4 regions of the Virgibacillus sp. 6R genome follow, and region 1 is predicted to be linked to each of the others. Evidence: riboswitches for the same ligand, from Rfam matches in the RefSeq annotation. Region 1 holds a riboswitch; each other region holds the start of a gene.

Region 1 (4,218 bases):
AACGAGAACCGTACCACTCACTGCCCAATATAACGGAAGTGCAGCTGGTGTACTAAACGAAATAAACCCAATCATAATCGGAGATATTAAGCCCATTATGGCCATCTGCTTTTTTTGTTTTTCCTCTATACCAATCAAAGATACACGAGATTGCAAGAAATAAACAGCTGCTGCAACAAATGGTAAAATCATGTCCACTTGCCCCAAATCGAACCATAAAAAGGAGTGCGAAGCTATCTCCTGTGAGCTTCGAATCGCATGATAAAACGCAATGACAACCGGGAATTGCAATAACATCGGAAGACAGCCCATGGAACTTAATGGATTGAATTGATGTTTTTTGTACAGCTGCATCATTTCTTGCTGCATTTCCGCTTTGGAGGCAGCATCTTGTTTGTTCTTATATTTCTGCTTCAGGGCATCCATGTCTGGCTTCATTTGATTCATCTTTGCTTTCATTTTTGCCCCATTTTTGATTTGCTTAAATGCTAGCGGCATTAACAGCAAACGAATGAGCACCGTTATAAGAACAATGGATAAGCCATAATCATCACCAAACAGTCCAGCAACATACTTAATCATTGGGGGAAAAGGATTTTGAAAACCCATCATTCCTCCATCTGCCTGACATCCAGTAAGCAGAACAAGTAAAGTTAAACTAACAACACCGTATTTCTTAAGAAAAGTGAATATAAAATGATCGTGCATATTTTTCCTCCTCGTTGTAATAAATCCATAAATTGTAACGAGAAGGGAGAGTGGTCTGTATCATCATCTGGGGAAGTTATTTGACTTGCCTTTTTAACGACCCATTGAAAGATTTCATCGCACATCCCGAATAGTTCTTGTATCGGTAATAAGCGATAACGTTCATTATGATACTCTCTTATTTGCAAGTGGTGCGTATCCATCATATGACCAAATTGAATAGCCGTAAACGAATATGCAGACGCCATCGTCAATAAGATGCTTAAATAAAAGTAAACTGGTGAAGCATCATTAATGAGCTCATTTATTAAATCCATCATTTTATATTCACCTCCTTTAACGACCTATTTATCCCATTATAACACAAGAAAGCGAATAGATTGGTTGGGAGAATATGACTTTTTGCCCTTTGAATGAATTTTTCAAGTATGGCTGCATCATTTAGATTTTAAAATCCAACCAGCACTATCGAAATTTGTCTAACTAACATGCTCTGACACGGAATTTCCATTATTTCTCTTTAAACTTTTAGCTACGACAATAAGCAAAGCTACGAGTCCCGTAATATCAGTCCATACTACTGGATATATCAACAATAGTAGCGGTAACAGCTACCTTATAAAGGAAAAATTGGGGAATTACTGTTACGAGAACTGGAACACCCCCAAGTAAAAGGGCTCACTTTTTGGTATAACGGATGAATGACCCCACTGTTTCTTCCTGTTTGATGGGTTACCATCCTACTTCTTTCTCTAATACGGCAATGGATGATTTGGGGTGCTTTTTTTCATCTGCCATGCAGTTGCTAAACCTACAATACCTCCACCGATGATTATGTAATCATACATACAATAATTCCCCCTTGCTTAGCTTCAGCTGCTCTCCATTCTATATATCATTCATATTATCCTAATTAACTAATTATTTATAATTAAACAAGTTTTTAAACTTAAAATATTTCCTTGATACAATATTTTAAAAACAGGCAATAGGATACTGTTTTTATACGGAATGGAATTGTGAACTGCGGTGATTTAGTTATGAACTTCGAGCAACCTATTTGTGCACTTCGGGCGAATTGGTTGTGAACTTTGGCGTTCTATACTATAATCGCTATGACGTATGATTAAAATTGCATAGCTAATTGCACTAGGGGAGCTATTTTAGATGGCTGAGAGGAATCATTCTGACCCTTATTACCCGATCTAGATAATACTAGCGTGGGGAAGTGCAGTCGTGACCAACTTACACTCAAGAAATTCTGTTAAATGATAATTGGCGAAGACTGCATTCCCAGCGAATGCAGTTTTTTTGTATGTATAAGAAAGTATAAACTTAGGTGCTTATGGATAATGAAATAACCGAATAGTCACGTCCAGCTCCACCGCCCAGCAACTAGGCGACTTCACGAAATCGCCTTACGATAAGTCATCATCGGTTCGTTACCTCACCGTGATTCCTTTATCTCAGTTGATTCGTTCCATTCGCTATGTTGCTAAACGGGCGCCCCGCGCCTTTGTTTATGTAAAAAATTGGGCGAAACACTGTTCTTGGTATGATTAGTCCAGGCGGCCATGTTCAGGAACAGTTGGTTAGCCTTGTAGTGCTATCAAAGGGCTACACCTTAATAAAAATTTTAGGGAGGAAGAACGAATGAAAGATCAAACCATTATTTGCAGCCAAAGTAAAATTGCAGGATGCGATTTTGCACTTTACCCGATGACAGATCAATTTGTACATGTCATTATGAAAGCATTAGAAGAAGTAGATACATCAAAGGTGTGGGTAAAAACAACAGACGTCGGAACATGTGTCAGAGGGAAAATCGTTCATGTATTCGATGTTACCAAGGCTTTGTTTCTCCATGCCGCTCAGACTGGGAATCATGTGGTATTTAGCGGGACGTATTCCATAGGCTGTCCTGGAGATTCCGCTGGTGACGTTTTCTTAGCAGAAGATGATATTAGATTAAACGAAGCACAAAGCAGCAAGATTCAACAAAATATAGCTGGGAAATTTTCTCTCTATCCATTAGGCGGCGGCGACTATATGGATATGATTTACAGTCAAATTGAAGCAATGAAGCAGGAAGGTATCCACGTATCATCAATTCACTATGCCACTCGTTTAGATGGAGAAGGAAAAGATGTATTTAATGGTTTGGAACAAGTATTCACCAATATGGAAAAGAGCGATTCTCCCCACACAGTTATGACTGTAACGATCTCAGCTAATAGTCCATCTAAAAAGGATGTGGACAACAATGAATAATTGGCGATTAAAAGAAATCATTGTCATGTCCGTGTTATCGGTCGTATTTGGAATTGTTTATTTAGCTTTTCTCCCTATAGGAAAGCTACTTGCATCCTTTATGGGACCTATAGGTTACGATTTTATTTTTGGTATCTGGTTTATCGTATCCATTATTGCAGCTTATATTTTACGGAAGCCTGGTGCAGCGTTTTTGTCCGAAACCATTGCAGCTACCGTTGAAATGCTATTAGGAAATGCGATGGGACCGATTATTATTGTGACAGGGATCATTCAAGGTCTTGGCGCTGAGACAGCTTTTGCTGCTACAAGGTATAAACGCTATTCCTTGTGGGTGTTGATGCTTGCCGGAGTAGGCGCAGCGATTTTAAGTTTTATTTGGGGCTATTTTCGTAGTGGCTATGCGGCTTTAAGCACACCTTATGTAATAAGCATGCTCGTAGCTAGAATGCTAAGCGGGGCGATTATTTCTGGTATGCTTGGAAAAGCAATTAGTGACTCCCTCGCAAAAACGGGCGTACTGTCCAGCTTTGCTCTGGGTAAACAAATGCATAAAGAGAGGTCTGTATCATGATACAAGTGAATGAGCTTTCCCTTTGGTTTGAAGGACATGAACAAGCCGTTATCAGCAAACTATCCTTTCATCTGAATGCTGGTGAAACAATGCTATTACTTGGACCGAGCGGAAGTGGAAAAAGCACGTTAACCTGTTGCTTAAATGGGATCTACCCTCGAGAACTCGATGGAAAAACGGAAGGAAAAGTCCGTATTTTCGATAAAAATGTACAAGCTACAAAACCTGGAGAAATCAGCAAGCATGTCGGTGTCGTATTTCAAGATCCTGAGAGTCAATTTTGTATGTTAACTGTAGAGGATGAAATCGCTTTTGGACTGGAAAATATAAATACGCCAAGGGAAAAAATCGCAGCCAAAATCGATGAAGCATTACAACTCGTTCATTTAACGGAACATAGAGAAGCTACCATCCATTCTCTTTCAGGAGGACAAAAACAGAAGCTAGCCCTATCCTGTGTTTTAGCACTCGAACCAGATTTCGTTATTTTAGATGAGCCTACCGCTAACTTAGACCCGTTAGCCAAGCAAGAATTTATCCAAACGATGAAAACCATCCAACAGGAAAAGAAAATTGGACTTATTGTTATTGAACATCAACTAGAAGGCTGGGTCACTTTTATACAACGAGCTTGTATATTATCAAGACAGGGACAATGTATTTTT
Region 2 (4,218 bases), 1.1 Mb from region 1:
GGCTAGTTGTACGCTATCAATCACTTCTTTTGTCTGTCCAGAAGATGATATGGCAATAACGACATCGTTTTTTGTAAGAATAGAGGCATTAATAACCATAGCATGTGAATCTGTATGCGTATCTACACTATACCCCATTCTGCTTAATCTTATTTTAAGTTCTTCAGCGGACAAACCAGAGCTACCAATACCATAGATATGAATTCGATTAGCGTTTTGTATCCAGTTGGAAACAAGTTCATAATCATTAACAGTTGCTACAGAGTGTGTTGATTTAATCACAGAGTTATAAACTTGCGCAACCTTTTCTATTGCTTCATTAGACTCAATAGTTTCCTCGACTGCATCACGTAATAATATTTTAAATTCTACAAAGTTACTTACCCCAATTTTTTTACAAAAACGCGTAATTGTAGCTACAGAAACACTTATTTTACTAGCTAATTCTTTTATATGTATATTTAATAAATGTTGTCTATTATTTATTACATAATCAGCAACTTTTTTTTCGGTTTTACTTAATGTTTGGTATTTTAATAGCACCTCATCAAGGATAGAATTCATTCTTGGTCACCTCCATAAGTAGTATATAATCTAAAAGAACAATGAATTCGAGTTGCTCGCTTCTCGAATGGAATATATGTAGAAGAGACAGTGAGTTATCTGTAATTAAAGAATGGGCGAAGCAACACAATTTTCATCTCACCTTTGAACACCCTATAAACGATATTATATAAGAGAGAGTTAATAATTGCTAATTCAGCACGACAAACGCTTCGACTTGATGGTGAAAATAGGATGTAAGTACGTATACATTCTAAACTATAGCTAATAAAAACAATTGTCCTCTGATATTTTAGAAGGGTTTTTATTTCACTATAGGAAAGCATAAGATTTTTTTGGTTTATAGTTTGAAAGAACTTAAAAATTGATTTTAAATAAAAAAGTGCATAACAAAATAAGCCTATATATAAGGCGTAAAATTAAAAATATTATAAAAATAGTAGTAATCTAAAGTTTCTTAAATTATTAATTCCTCAGCAGTTAGGATAAATATTCCTTATATCAACACATCCCCACCGAATTTTATAGTGGATAAAGCAGACATTGACTGTTTGCCACGTAATAAACTGGAATTGTTTATACAAGGATTAGTTTCCGTGCTCATTGGCACACTTATTTGTACTTAAAAATGACAAACGGCACATCTTAGTATGCGGGCAGCAAAGTAAAGAACTGCACCACTCAACTCCCCGTGCTCTGTAGTGTATCTGCCTACTCAATTATATTTTATCAACTTTTTCGGGGGTGGAAGAATTACTTTTATTCATTTTTGTGCCCTGAGCATAGCGAAAGGCATGATACTTAGTATAAGAAAAACAAAGGCTTCCGCCATAAGACTTGGCGACAAGCCAAGTTTTTCTAACAATAAATTTTTCTTTACAATTTCCACCATTATTGCTAATCTAGACTTAGTTCATCAATAAATTAGAATCTTTTTAACACTAGGGGAGCTAGATGGTTAGCTGAGAGAAACGTGTGTCGTTTTGACCCTTTGTACCCGAACAGGATAATGCCTGCGTGGGAAAGTGTAGTCATAGCTGACTGCATTTCACGTGAATGGAATGCAGTTTTTTTATCTTTCTATCCATTATGTCCGTTACCCATGATGGGAGTTGCTTTGTTTAGCTTTGGCACTCATGCTACGTAGTTAGATCTTCTTTATAAGATCGGTCTTCATATTGCCATGTGTCCTTTTCGCATTATAAAGTTTGGTATCTCGTTAGACGGGCGCTTACGTTTTGAATGTAGATAATTTCACTGTGACTGCTACATAACACACACCAATTTCTTCGCAAAGGTTGTCCAACTATTTTAGAAATAGTTGTATAAAGCTCAACTCTTCTAAACCATTCCAAATATCCCTTTTAGCCATTCTAATTCTTGTTAGATTCCTTTATTCTGTATAATTTGTAATTAATTTCTTTTTTTAATTATTTTTTGTACAATGAATAGGAGGGAAAAATTCCCAATTACGATGATTGGGGAGATATAGTATACCTACCACAGACTGAATTTTCACTAACTGGAGGCGGTTGTAAATGAAAGAACAATGGGGATTTTTAGAAAACGTACCTCATGACGCTGCAATTAATATGGCCTTAGATGAAGCACTGTTACAGTGGCATTATGAAGAAAAAATACCTCCAACATTACGTTTTTATCAATGGAGGAAACCTACTCTTTCCATTGGACATTTTCAAAAATTGGAGGGGAGAATTGATTTAGAAGGCGTTCAGAAGCACCAATGCCAATTGGTTCGGAGAATGACTGGAGGAAGTGCTGTGCTGCATGACGATGAATTAACTTATAGCATTGTTATTTCCGAATCGCACCCGTCTGTAGCTTCGTCAATTCGCCAAGCCTATTATGATTTATCCAAAGGAATTCTGGAAGGATATAACCATTTAGGAATAAAAGCAAGTTATGCTGAATCGGTATCTAAGGAGCGAAGCAATATTTGTTTTGAGCGCCCAGCATTTTATGAAATGGTCGTGGATGGTAAAAAACTTTCAGGAAATGCACAGACGAGGAAAAAAGGAGTACTCCTTCAGCACGGATCGATCCCTATATCGATGAATGTAGATATGCTGTTCGATATGTTTATTTTTCCAAATGAAAAAATAAAAATGAGAAAGAAGCAAGCTTTTTGGAACAAAGCTACAACCATAAACCGGATTTTACAGAAAAATATTTCGTATGACACCGTGAAAGCAGCTTTTAAAAAAGGTTTTTCAGAAGGTCTCGAAATTGAACTGAAAGAATTTTCATTAACAAAAAGCCAGTGGAATGAAGTGTATCGGTTAGCTGAAAAAAAATATGCTAATTTACCATTAGAAGGAGCGGTTTCTCATGTCTAAAAATACAACACCCCTAAGAAAACCTGCATGGTTAAAAACGAAAATCAATACGAATCAGTCGTATCGTGGTTTAAAGAAGTTAATGCGGGAGAATCGTCTCAATACAGTGTGCGAGGAAGCTCGTTGTCCTAATATCCACGAATGTTGGAGCGAGAGAAAGACAGCAACCTTTATGATTTTAGGTGATACATGTACAAGGGGATGCCGCTTTTGTGCTGTAAAGACAGGATTACCAAATGAATTGGATTGGGGAGAACCAGAACGCGTAGCTGATTCAGTTGCAATCATGGGACTAAAGCATGTTGTCGTGACAGCTGTTGCTCGTGACGATTTAAATGATGGAGGGGCAGCTGTTTTTGCAGAAACTGTTCGGGCGATTAGACGTAAAAATCCAGGCTGTACGATTGAGATTCTGCCTTCTGATATGAAAGGGGATTATGAAAGCTTACATACGTTAATGGATAGCGAGCCAGATATTTTTAATCATAATATTGAAACAGTAAGGCGGCTAACAAAACGGGTTCGGGCTAGGGCAATGTATGATCGTTCTCTCCAGCTTTTGCAGCGGGTAAAAGAAATCAAGCCAAATACGCCGACGAAATCAAGTATAATGGTTGGTTTGGGAGAAGAAAAAGAGGAAATTATTCAAGCAATGGATGACTTGTTAGCTCACCAAGTAGATATAATGACAATTGGTCAATATTTGCAACCGACGAAAAAGCATTTACAAGTTGAACGCTATTATCATCCCGATGAATTTGAAGAATTAAAGAAAATAGCTCTGGAAAAAGGGTTTAAGCATTGTGAAGCAGGGCCTTTAGTCCGTTCTTCTTACCATGCTGATGAGCAGGTGAGCAAGACTTCTGCACAACGGAGAATTGATTATATGAAAGGATATGAGAGTCAAGAAAAAAAGCAAGTTGATTTCCAATTCTAAGAAGCGATATGAGTTAGGATCATGGGAAAATATGGTTTTGTTCGAAAAAGTCCTCTTTAAAGCAAGAGGGCTTTTCGTCTTTTTGTCATGTCTAATGATGCTGCAGGCTTTGATTTAAAATAATAAAACAACTAACGGTATTAGTACAATTTAACAATAAGTGTTCTTCATGTACATTAGTAATCCGTGTGGAACCCTTTCATGTTTCTGTTCGTATATAATGATATACTGGGATATAGAAATGGAGCGTATTCATGATGAAATCCATCACCGTAAAGCAATTAGCAAAACAATTCAATTTAGAAATTTTGGCAGGAAATGATGAATTAGAGCGTTTAATAACGAAGCCACGAACACATC
Region 3 (4,218 bases), 490 kb from region 1:
TGATCAAATAGTGGGTGCTGCAATTGTAGATGGATTGAAAAACTATTTTGAAGCAAGCTAGAATGCTTCCATCTAGGGACGTTTCGAAGGAGAGGAAATTATGAAACGGAAACATATCATCACCTTTATTGTTTTATTGCTTATGTTTATATTTACATCAGCATGTACGAATAACGATAAAGAAGAATCAACTCAGTCCAATGATGAAAAAAACGGTGAAACAAATCAGAGCTTACAGCTTCCTGAAGCGGATTTACAAAAATTAGATAGTGGCAAAGATGTAAAAGCTTTACAAATTGCTTTAAAGAATATTGGCTACGATATAAAAGATAATGGTGAATTTGATGATGCTACTGTATGGGCTGTTACAGACTTACAGATGCAGAAAGATTTACCTTTAACTGGTATCTATGAACAAGAAACTGCAAAAGTGGTTCGGCAACTACTTGAAGATAAATCTAGTGGTTTTGAAGCGGGTAAAGAATTGCCTGTTAAAGCAGAGCCTGTTACCACGGATAGTGGGACAAAAGTTACTGCAAATCCCCACGAACAATTAGTATTAGTAAATAAGGAAAATGCCCTACCACCAGACTATACGCCTGTGGACTTAGTGACACCCAATGTTCGTTTTCCTTTTACTGAAGATTTACCGAAAAAACAAATGCGTAAAATTGCTGCTCCAGCGCTTGAAGAGTTATTTGCAGCTGCAGATAAGGAAGGCTTGGAGTTGTTTGCCCAGTCTGGATATCGTTCCTATGATCGGCAAACATCGATATTTGCTTCTAATGTACAATCTTTAGGTGAAGCAGAAGCAAACCAAGTAAGTGCTCGTCCAGGTGAAAGTGAACATCAAACGGGTTTAACGATGGATGTGACTAGTCCTAATGTTGATTTCCAATTAAACGAGGATTTTGGAAATACAGATGAAGGTAAATGGTTGGCAGAGAATGCGGCTGAATATGGATTTATCATTCGCTTTCCAAAGGGAAAAGAAGAAATTACACAATATCAATATGAACCATGGCATATTCGTTATGTTGGTAAGAAAGCCGCTCAAGAAATCATGAAGAATGATCTAACATTAGAGGAATATTTATCTCAAGAATAAATGTATATCCGAAAGCAGAAAAACTCCCTTCTGAAATAGAAATATAGCAGGGAGTCTTTCTTTATAATAATTAGATAGAATATTAGTAATGGAGTGTCATGCACATTTAAACTAATGCTGTGGAAGGGATTGGCCACATTGCTTGATTTTCTGCCATATCCCAGAACATATACTCAAAGTAACTTGTCTTGACAACGATATCTTCTAATAGAGCCAGCTCATGCTCTGGTTTATCTTTAGCAATAGCATTTATTAAATCAATGCAGTCGTTAGCAAGTGCTGTGAATTCATCTGAGGAATACATTTGTACCCAACTCCCATAAAATTCATGTTCCAATGCGTTTGGCCATGTTGCTAGTATTTTCCCTATATAGTTATAGCTCCAGGCACATGCGAGAACAGCAGCGATTGTATTTTCTACGCCACCTCGTTGAGAGACATTTAGCATATAACTTGTATATGCAGTCGTTGTCGCAGCTGCTTCTGTTTCTTCTAACTCTTGTGCGGTAATACTGAATTTACTTGCATAGTTACGATGCAAATCCATTTCCATATGCAATGTGCCGTGTAATAGATTGGCAAAGGTTGTCATAGTTGTTAAATCATTTGCCTTTGCACTACCTAGTGCAAACAGACGGGAATATTCGATTAAATAAACATAGTCTTGCTTCATCCAATGTTTAAACTTTTCTTTGTCCAGCCAACCTTCCCCTAGTCCCTTCACAAACGGGTGCTCCAAATATGACTTCCAAATGGGCTCCACCTTTTTCCATAAACGGTCTGTAAATAATGGTTGCACGTTTAATTCTCCTCTTCCATGTTATTATTTTAATGCTAGAGAAGTTATGGAAACAACTCACCTTTGCAGTTTTGAGGAAGATCACTTAGCTCTGTAACGAAGTGAAGCAAAAGTCATAAAAAATCCCATTCAACGATTGTAAAGAATGGGAGTGCATGCTTGACTAGCTTGTTAATCTGTTGCAAGTCATCACTTCCCTACGCTAGTGTAAACTAGATCAGGTTCAAAGGGTCAAGTTTCCTTTCTCAGCAATAAAATTGCTCCCCTAGTGAAACATATAGTATGAAACTATTTACAGGCTATTTAATCATATTTGATTAAATAGAGCAAATAAAATGAGAAAACAAGTGTTATCTTTATAGATTGATAACTTGAAATAGCCAAACTATGTTTGTGTATTTAAACAATTAAAAAAAGGAGATGGGGATAGGATGTACCCCGTCGATTTTTATATTATCAGTTGCATTTTCATGTTGTTAGGGTGGTTCATTTTGGAACAAGAAATTACTCATCGTAATTTCAGGATTTAATGAATCAATTTTTAAAGGCAATAAAAATCAGTTAGCTAAAGTCGGATTATTTCAATAGGGTATGGGTGTCTTATTGATTCTTTTCCCTGTTGTGGAATATTTTTTAAACGACTGGGATTATGGATAGTTGTTGCCCGCTTATTCCCGTACCGATTGAAATATTTATAAGAATTCAATTCTTAAGTATAATTAAATGGATACTTTGCATGCTTTTGGTCTGTTAAATGGTACTCAGTTTGGGTAGGATGAGGGTAGAGTATGTAAAGGAGAGGAATATTCATGCTTTTAGAAGTAATTACAACGAATTTAACAGATGTGATTGAGGCAGAGCAGTATGGTGCAGATCGGATTGAACTTAGTCCTGCAATGGCGGAAATTGGCTTAACACCAAGCTTCGGTTTACTAAAAAATGCGGTAGAAGCTGTAAACATTCCTATGAATGTAATGGTTCGTCCACATAGTCAATCGTTCGTATATAATAAACATGATTTAGACACAATGAAAGCGGATATAGAGTTAATTAAGAAAGTTGGAGCAAATGGGATTGTTATTGGTGCATTGACGGTTAAACAGACCATTGATGAGGAAGTTTTAAAACAGTTGTTGGATGTGGCTGATGGTTTGGAAGTAACCTTCCATCGGGCGTTTGATTTTGCCCGTGATCAAGTAGAAGCATTACAATGCTTAGCAAAATATGAGCAAATTACAACGATTTTAACAGCCGGTGGTAATTATAAAGCTCCTGACGCAATTCCACAACTGCAGCAAATAATTGATTTAGCCAATGATACGCATTTATCCGTTATGGTTGGTCACGGTTTAAGGCCAGAGACATTTGCCGATGTCTATCATCAAGTAAAGCCACAAGCCTTTCACTTTGGTTCAGGTGTACGAATAAATAATTCGTTTGCTCATTCGCTTGATCGTAGTAAAATACAACAAGTCAAAAGAACAATGAAAGGAAATTAGTTTTTTCAATAAAAATACCTGGGTTTTATCATTCATAAAACCCAGGCTCAAACTATTATTTCTTTGTTTTCGGGTTAAAAGCATCTTTAAATCCTTCGCCGATAAAGTTAATTGATAAAATGGTTAACGTTATTAACAAACCAGGTGGTAACCATACCCACCACAGGTTTTCGAACGTACCAGGGTCACGGGCTGCTTGTAGCATATTCCCCCAGCTTGGCGTGCCAACTGGTACACCGAAGCCAAGATAACTCAATCCAGTTTCGGCCACAATCATCGCTGCTAATAAAAGTGTTGCCTGAACGATAATGGTTGATATGACGTTAGGGAGTATATGTTTAATCATTACTTTAGAAGGCTTGGTACCGATTGATACCGCACTTAATACATATTCATTTTCCTTTTCCGACATAACCTTACTTCGAATTACTCTTGCGGCTCCGGTCCAGCTGAGTAAGCTAATAACAAGAATTAATGCTAACACACCACTGTCAACAAAAATCGCTTGTAATACAATAACAAAAATCAGGAACGGGAAATTCATCATAAAATCAGTAAATCGCATGAGAATACTATCAATTTTATTCCCGTAATAACCTGAAATTGTTCCTATTAACGTAGCAATGAATATAATGATGGCCGTACAAGAAAAGCCAATTAATAACGATGTCCGTCCACCATATAATAGCATGGTAACGATATCCCTACCTGCACTATCTGCACCAAGCCAATGTTCAGCAGAAGGCGGTGCTTCAACAAGCTTTGGGTTTATGCGACTCGGATCAATATCAGATAAAAGTGGTGACGCCATG
Region 4 (4,218 bases), 760 kb from region 1:
TGGTGGAAACATGGACTGTAAGCGTATTAGGAAAGGCGCAACGCTTTATTTACCTGTCAATGTCAATGGTGCTCTTCTGGCCATGGGGGATGCTCATGCGGTGATGGGAGATGGTGAAGTTGTTATTTGCGGACTGGAAATCCCTGCCGAAATTACAGTTAAAGTTACTGTTATTAAAGGTCAGCCTTACCCACTTCCATTTTTAGCTGATGATGAATATGTGATGACGATCGCATCTTCAGAAACACTAGATGAAGCTTCCAAACGAGCAACTAAAAACATGCATACCTTCCTTGTAAATGAGGTGAAGATGGAGGAGCATGAAGCAGCAATGTTTTTATCTCTAGGAGCAGATTTGAAAATATGTCAAATTGTTGATCCGCTAATGACAGCGAGGATGGAACTCCCTACTTGGGTGCTTGAAAAATATAATTATAAGTTAGTGTAGGAATATTTGATAGATAAAGGTTGATTAAACAGAGGGTTCAAGCAATCTCTGTTCATGGTGTACTGGTACTATTGAAAAAATGTAAAAAATAAATGGAATCTTCAATCAGCGGGGGCTTCATTCATCCCCCGCTACTTGTTAGTACCACCAGGGTATGACCTTAAAGCTCTTACGAAATGGGGTATTTAGGTGCTGTTATCTCCCGCTTAGACTTGTTGCAGTACAGATTATTCAACTCTTGAAGTGGGAGTCTTACAGCACCTTATACGGAATAAATAATTCAAAAATCAGTGGAGAACCGTCCACTGATGTATCTTATGCTTGTTTTACTGTCAATAAGCTGATCGTATGTAGCTGTCCTGTATGATGTGCTTCATGGAATACGGCAACTTTTGTGAGCCCGCCAATTGTATCTTGACCTAGGAAAGGCTTTTCTAATTTCGTTGCAAAATATTCAGGCTGTAGTTTCATAGCACGGTCGAATTGTTCCTGCAGATTTGCCCTTAATTCTTTCAGACTAGGTACTTCTTCTGGCCAATCAGCAGGTTTTGTTCCATTTCCAAATAAAGAAATATACGTTTCAGGTAAATGCTTGGATTGGTTTGGAAATCCAAATAAAAACTGTTCAGCCACAGTTAATATATGTCCGATATGCCAGCGCACTGTATTATTCAACCCTTCCAGCTGCTTGTCGATAAGCGATTCATCGAGCTTATCCAGTTCTGTAAATAGCATGTTGCGATTGAACGCAAATTGTTCGATTAAATCTTTACTCATGTCCATCCCCCTAAATTTTTGAATTTGAGATTAGTATAACAAAGAAGATGATAGATGAATAGTTTTATACCCATACTTGTATAATGGGAATGTTAATCTATTTAATAACGAACGAGTATACTGCTTTACCAAGTGGCTTGCACAAATGTAGTAAGTGTGGTGCTGGATAATGGAGTTTGAAACCAGATGTAGTTTGAAGCGTGAATCATGATAAAGTGGTCGCAGTTTTCAAACTTAACCGTTTTTTCTGGACATATGCATACAATTGATGTACCTTAGAAGGGAATCAAATAAAAAATGAATATATGAAATCACTAGGGGTGCCATTTTAAATGGCTGAGATCAACGTACAACGTTGGGACTCTTTGAACCTGAACTGGCTAACAAACCAGCGGAGGAAAGTGGCAGGTGGACTATTTTGTATGTGGTACAAGATTGGTCTAACTGGATTCGTGCATATACATGTCACTTTTTCCTTCGCTGGAGAAAGTGGCATTTTTGTTTTTCGTAATTACGTTAGTAGACTATGAGGTGAGCTATGCAATTATATGCTGTAACGAACGGGAAGATGGAGGAAGCGAAATTAGTAGATACCATACAAGTGATTGCTCCGTTTGTAGATCGAATTATTTTAAGAGAGAAGCAGAAGTCATTACAGGGGTATCTAGCTTTTGTTCAAAAGTTGATACAGGCTGGTGTTTCGAGAGAAGTGCTTTGTATTCATAATCATGTTTCTGCCCCAGCTTTGACAGAAGTAAATCAGTTACATTTACCAGAAAATAAGGCCTCGTTAATAGCTGACATGAAAAAATTATCTCCCTCATTACAAGTGGGTGTGTCCGTTCATTCTTTGCAGGCTGCAAGGCATGCCGAACGATGTGGAGCCGATTATGTTATGTTTGGGCACGTTTTTGCAACAGATAGTAAACCGAGAATAAACCCTAGAGGGGTTGAGCAAGTAAAACAATTAGCTCATGCCCTTACGATACCAGTAATTGCAATTGGAGGAATTAAAAACAACAAAATATGTGACTTATCAGGCGCAAATATTTCCGGAATCGCTGTTATGTCAGCAATCTTTAGTGCTTCTAGTCCTCAAACTGCGGCAATGAAATTACGAGAGGAGGTAAGGCGAATTGAAGCAACATCATGAAGTTGTCATTGTTGGTGGCGGAATTATTGGTCACGCTATTTCCTATTCCTTAAATAAAAGTGGTTTATCTGCAATGGTCATCGAAAAGCAGAAGAGCGGCAGAAAAGCAACACGAGCTGCAGCGGGAATGCTCGGAGTACACACGGAAAATAGCACTTCCAATGGATTTTATCATTTTTGTCAAACAAGTAGAAATATGTATAAGGAATTAAGCCGGGAATTATATGAGCTTACTGCCATTGATATTCAATTAGCTCCCAAAGGGATGTTGGAAATTGCTTTTAACGAAAACGAAAAACAAGTACTTGCTGCAAAACAGCAAGCCTTGCCTAATTTAGAGTGGTTGGAACCTCGAACATTAAAAGAAAAGTTCCCGATGTTAGGCGAAAAAGCCATTGCTGCTCTGTATATGGAAAAAGATGGACATGTAGAGCCAACCCGAGTATGTGAAGCTTTTAAACAAGCTGCTGTAGCAAGTGGAGGGGAGGTTCAAGAAGATTGTCATGTCTGGACAATATCTAAACCAACTGATTCTTTTACTTTAACGACAGATCAGGGAATGATAACGGCTGATCGAGTTGTAGTCGCAACAGGTGCTGAAAGTGGACGTTGGTTTACAGAGATGGGACTATCTAATCCAATTGTGCCTGTTAAGGGGGAATGCTTATCGGTTACATCAAACAATATCCAAATCCATGAAACTCTATTCTGTCAGGATTTTTATCTTGTACCAAAACAGGATGGCCGTTATATTGTTGGCGCTACTTCTGATCGTTATAATCACTCTTCGCATGTTTCGGCAGGGGGATTGGAGACATTGCTAAACCGATTATTTTCAGTTATTCCAAAGTTCCGTGAGGCAATGGTGGAATCCTTCTGGTCAGGAGTGCGGCCTGGAACGGAGGACGGGATTCCCGTTATTGGCGAACACCCTTATCTTTCCGGTCTTTATTACGCTACGGGTCATTATCGAAATGGTATATTGTTAGCCCCTGCTACTGCCCAATTAATTAGCGATCTAATGATGAATCAGGAAACGGAATCTGTTATGCAAGCGATGGTCTCACCAGAGCGGCTGAGAGGGGTAGGAAGTAAATAGGGGGAATTTTACTTTTAAACGTTTTTAAGAGGCTAAGCGCCTCATTCCTAAGTAGCGTTCGTAGTAGAATTCCATCCGTTATTGTTACTGGACGATGTCACAGTATCTTCAGGAAATATGGTGTTTTCAGCGTACTCTGGATGTTGATGCACATCAATGGATGGAAGGGAGGATTTTTAATGGATATTCAAGTAAATGGAGAAATATTGCAATTCGATAATAAGGCAATGACAATTGCTGATTTGTTAGAAGCCTATGACATACAAGAGAAGATAGCAGCTGTTGAACGAAATAAAGAGATTGTTAAAAAAACAGATTACAAACAAACAATGTTAGCGGATGGAGACGCTATTGAAATTGTTCATTTTGTAGGGGGAGGTTAATACGATGTTACAAATTGGTAAGCAAACATTTCAATCAAGATTATTGCTAGGTACGGGAAAGTATCCTAGCTTCCAAGTGCAAAGAGAAGCAGTGAGGGTATCGCAAGCAGAAATTTTAACATTTGCAGTCCGAAGAATGAATATTTTTGATGCGAATGAACCTAACTTATTAGAGGAACTCGATTTAAAAAAATATACGTTGCTTCCGAATACAGCCGGGGCTAAAACAGCAGAAGAAGCAGTTCGAATAGCTCGTTTAGCGAAAGCCTCTGAATTATGTGACATGATCAAGGTAGAGATTATTGGCTGTGATAAAACATTGCTGCCTGATCCATTTGAAACGATGAAGGCGTCTGTA

The links. A riboswitch is a leader RNA that binds a small molecule or an ion and turns the genes downstream of it on or off. The one in region 1 is predicted to bind thiamine pyrophosphate.
Region 2: linked by a shared signal. The riboswitch ahead of BKP57_RS08215 (lipoate--protein ligase family protein) and the one ahead of BKP57_RS13270 (YkoF family thiamine/hydroxymethylpyrimidine-binding protein) in region 1 are both predicted to bind thiamine pyrophosphate.
Region 3: linked by a shared signal. The riboswitch ahead of tenA (thiaminase II) and the one ahead of BKP57_RS13270 (YkoF family thiamine/hydroxymethylpyrimidine-binding protein) in region 1 are both predicted to bind thiamine pyrophosphate.
Region 4: linked by a shared signal. The riboswitch ahead of BKP57_RS16685 (thiamine phosphate synthase) and the one ahead of BKP57_RS13270 (YkoF family thiamine/hydroxymethylpyrimidine-binding protein) in region 1 are both predicted to bind thiamine pyrophosphate.

The regions. Positions count from the first base shown of each region.
Region 1 is NZ_CP017762.1:2,914,314-2,918,531, reverse strand. It holds gene yidC (membrane protein insertase YidC) at 1-708, opposite strand, end outside; gene BKP57_RS22150 (hypothetical protein) at 654-1,028, opposite strand; partial or broken gene BKP57_RS23455 (FAD-dependent oxidoreductase) at 1,406-1,556, opposite strand; TPP riboswitch at 1,850-1,952, shown strand; gene BKP57_RS13270 (YkoF family thiamine/hydroxymethylpyrimidine-binding protein) at 2,362-2,979, shown strand; gene BKP57_RS13265 (ECF transporter S component) at 2,972-3,553, shown strand; gene BKP57_RS13260 (ABC transporter ATP-binding protein) at 3,550-4,218, shown strand, end outside.
Region 2 is NZ_CP017762.1:1,797,172-1,801,389, reverse strand. It holds gene BKP57_RS08220 (MurR/RpiR family transcriptional regulator) at 1-564, opposite strand, end outside; TPP riboswitch at 1,498-1,605, shown strand; gene BKP57_RS08215 (lipoate--protein ligase family protein) at 2,103-2,921, shown strand; gene lipA (lipoyl synthase) at 2,914-3,858, shown strand; gene hprK (HPr(Ser) kinase/phosphatase) at 4,116-4,218, shown strand, end outside.
Region 3 is NZ_CP017762.1:2,425,752-2,429,969, forward strand. It holds gene BKP57_RS10905 (N-acetylmuramoyl-L-alanine amidase family protein) at 1-61, shown strand, start outside; gene BKP57_RS10910 (D-alanyl-D-alanine carboxypeptidase family protein) at 101-1,108, shown strand; gene tenA (thiaminase II) at 1,215-1,907, opposite strand; TPP riboswitch at 2,085-2,184, opposite strand; gene BKP57_RS10920 (copper homeostasis protein CutC) at 2,717-3,406, shown strand; gene opp4C (oligopeptide ABC transporter permease) at 3,462-4,218, opposite strand, start outside.
Region 4 is NZ_CP017762.1:3,669,902-3,674,119, forward strand. It holds gene BKP57_RS16675 (acetamidase/formamidase family protein) at 1-448, shown strand, start outside; gene BKP57_RS16680 (DinB family protein) at 764-1,225, opposite strand; TPP riboswitch at 1,532-1,642, shown strand; gene BKP57_RS16685 (thiamine phosphate synthase) at 1,764-2,378, shown strand; gene thiO (glycine oxidase ThiO) at 2,362-3,477, shown strand; gene thiS (sulfur carrier protein ThiS) at 3,657-3,860, shown strand; gene BKP57_RS16700 (thiazole synthase) at 3,865-4,218, shown strand, end outside.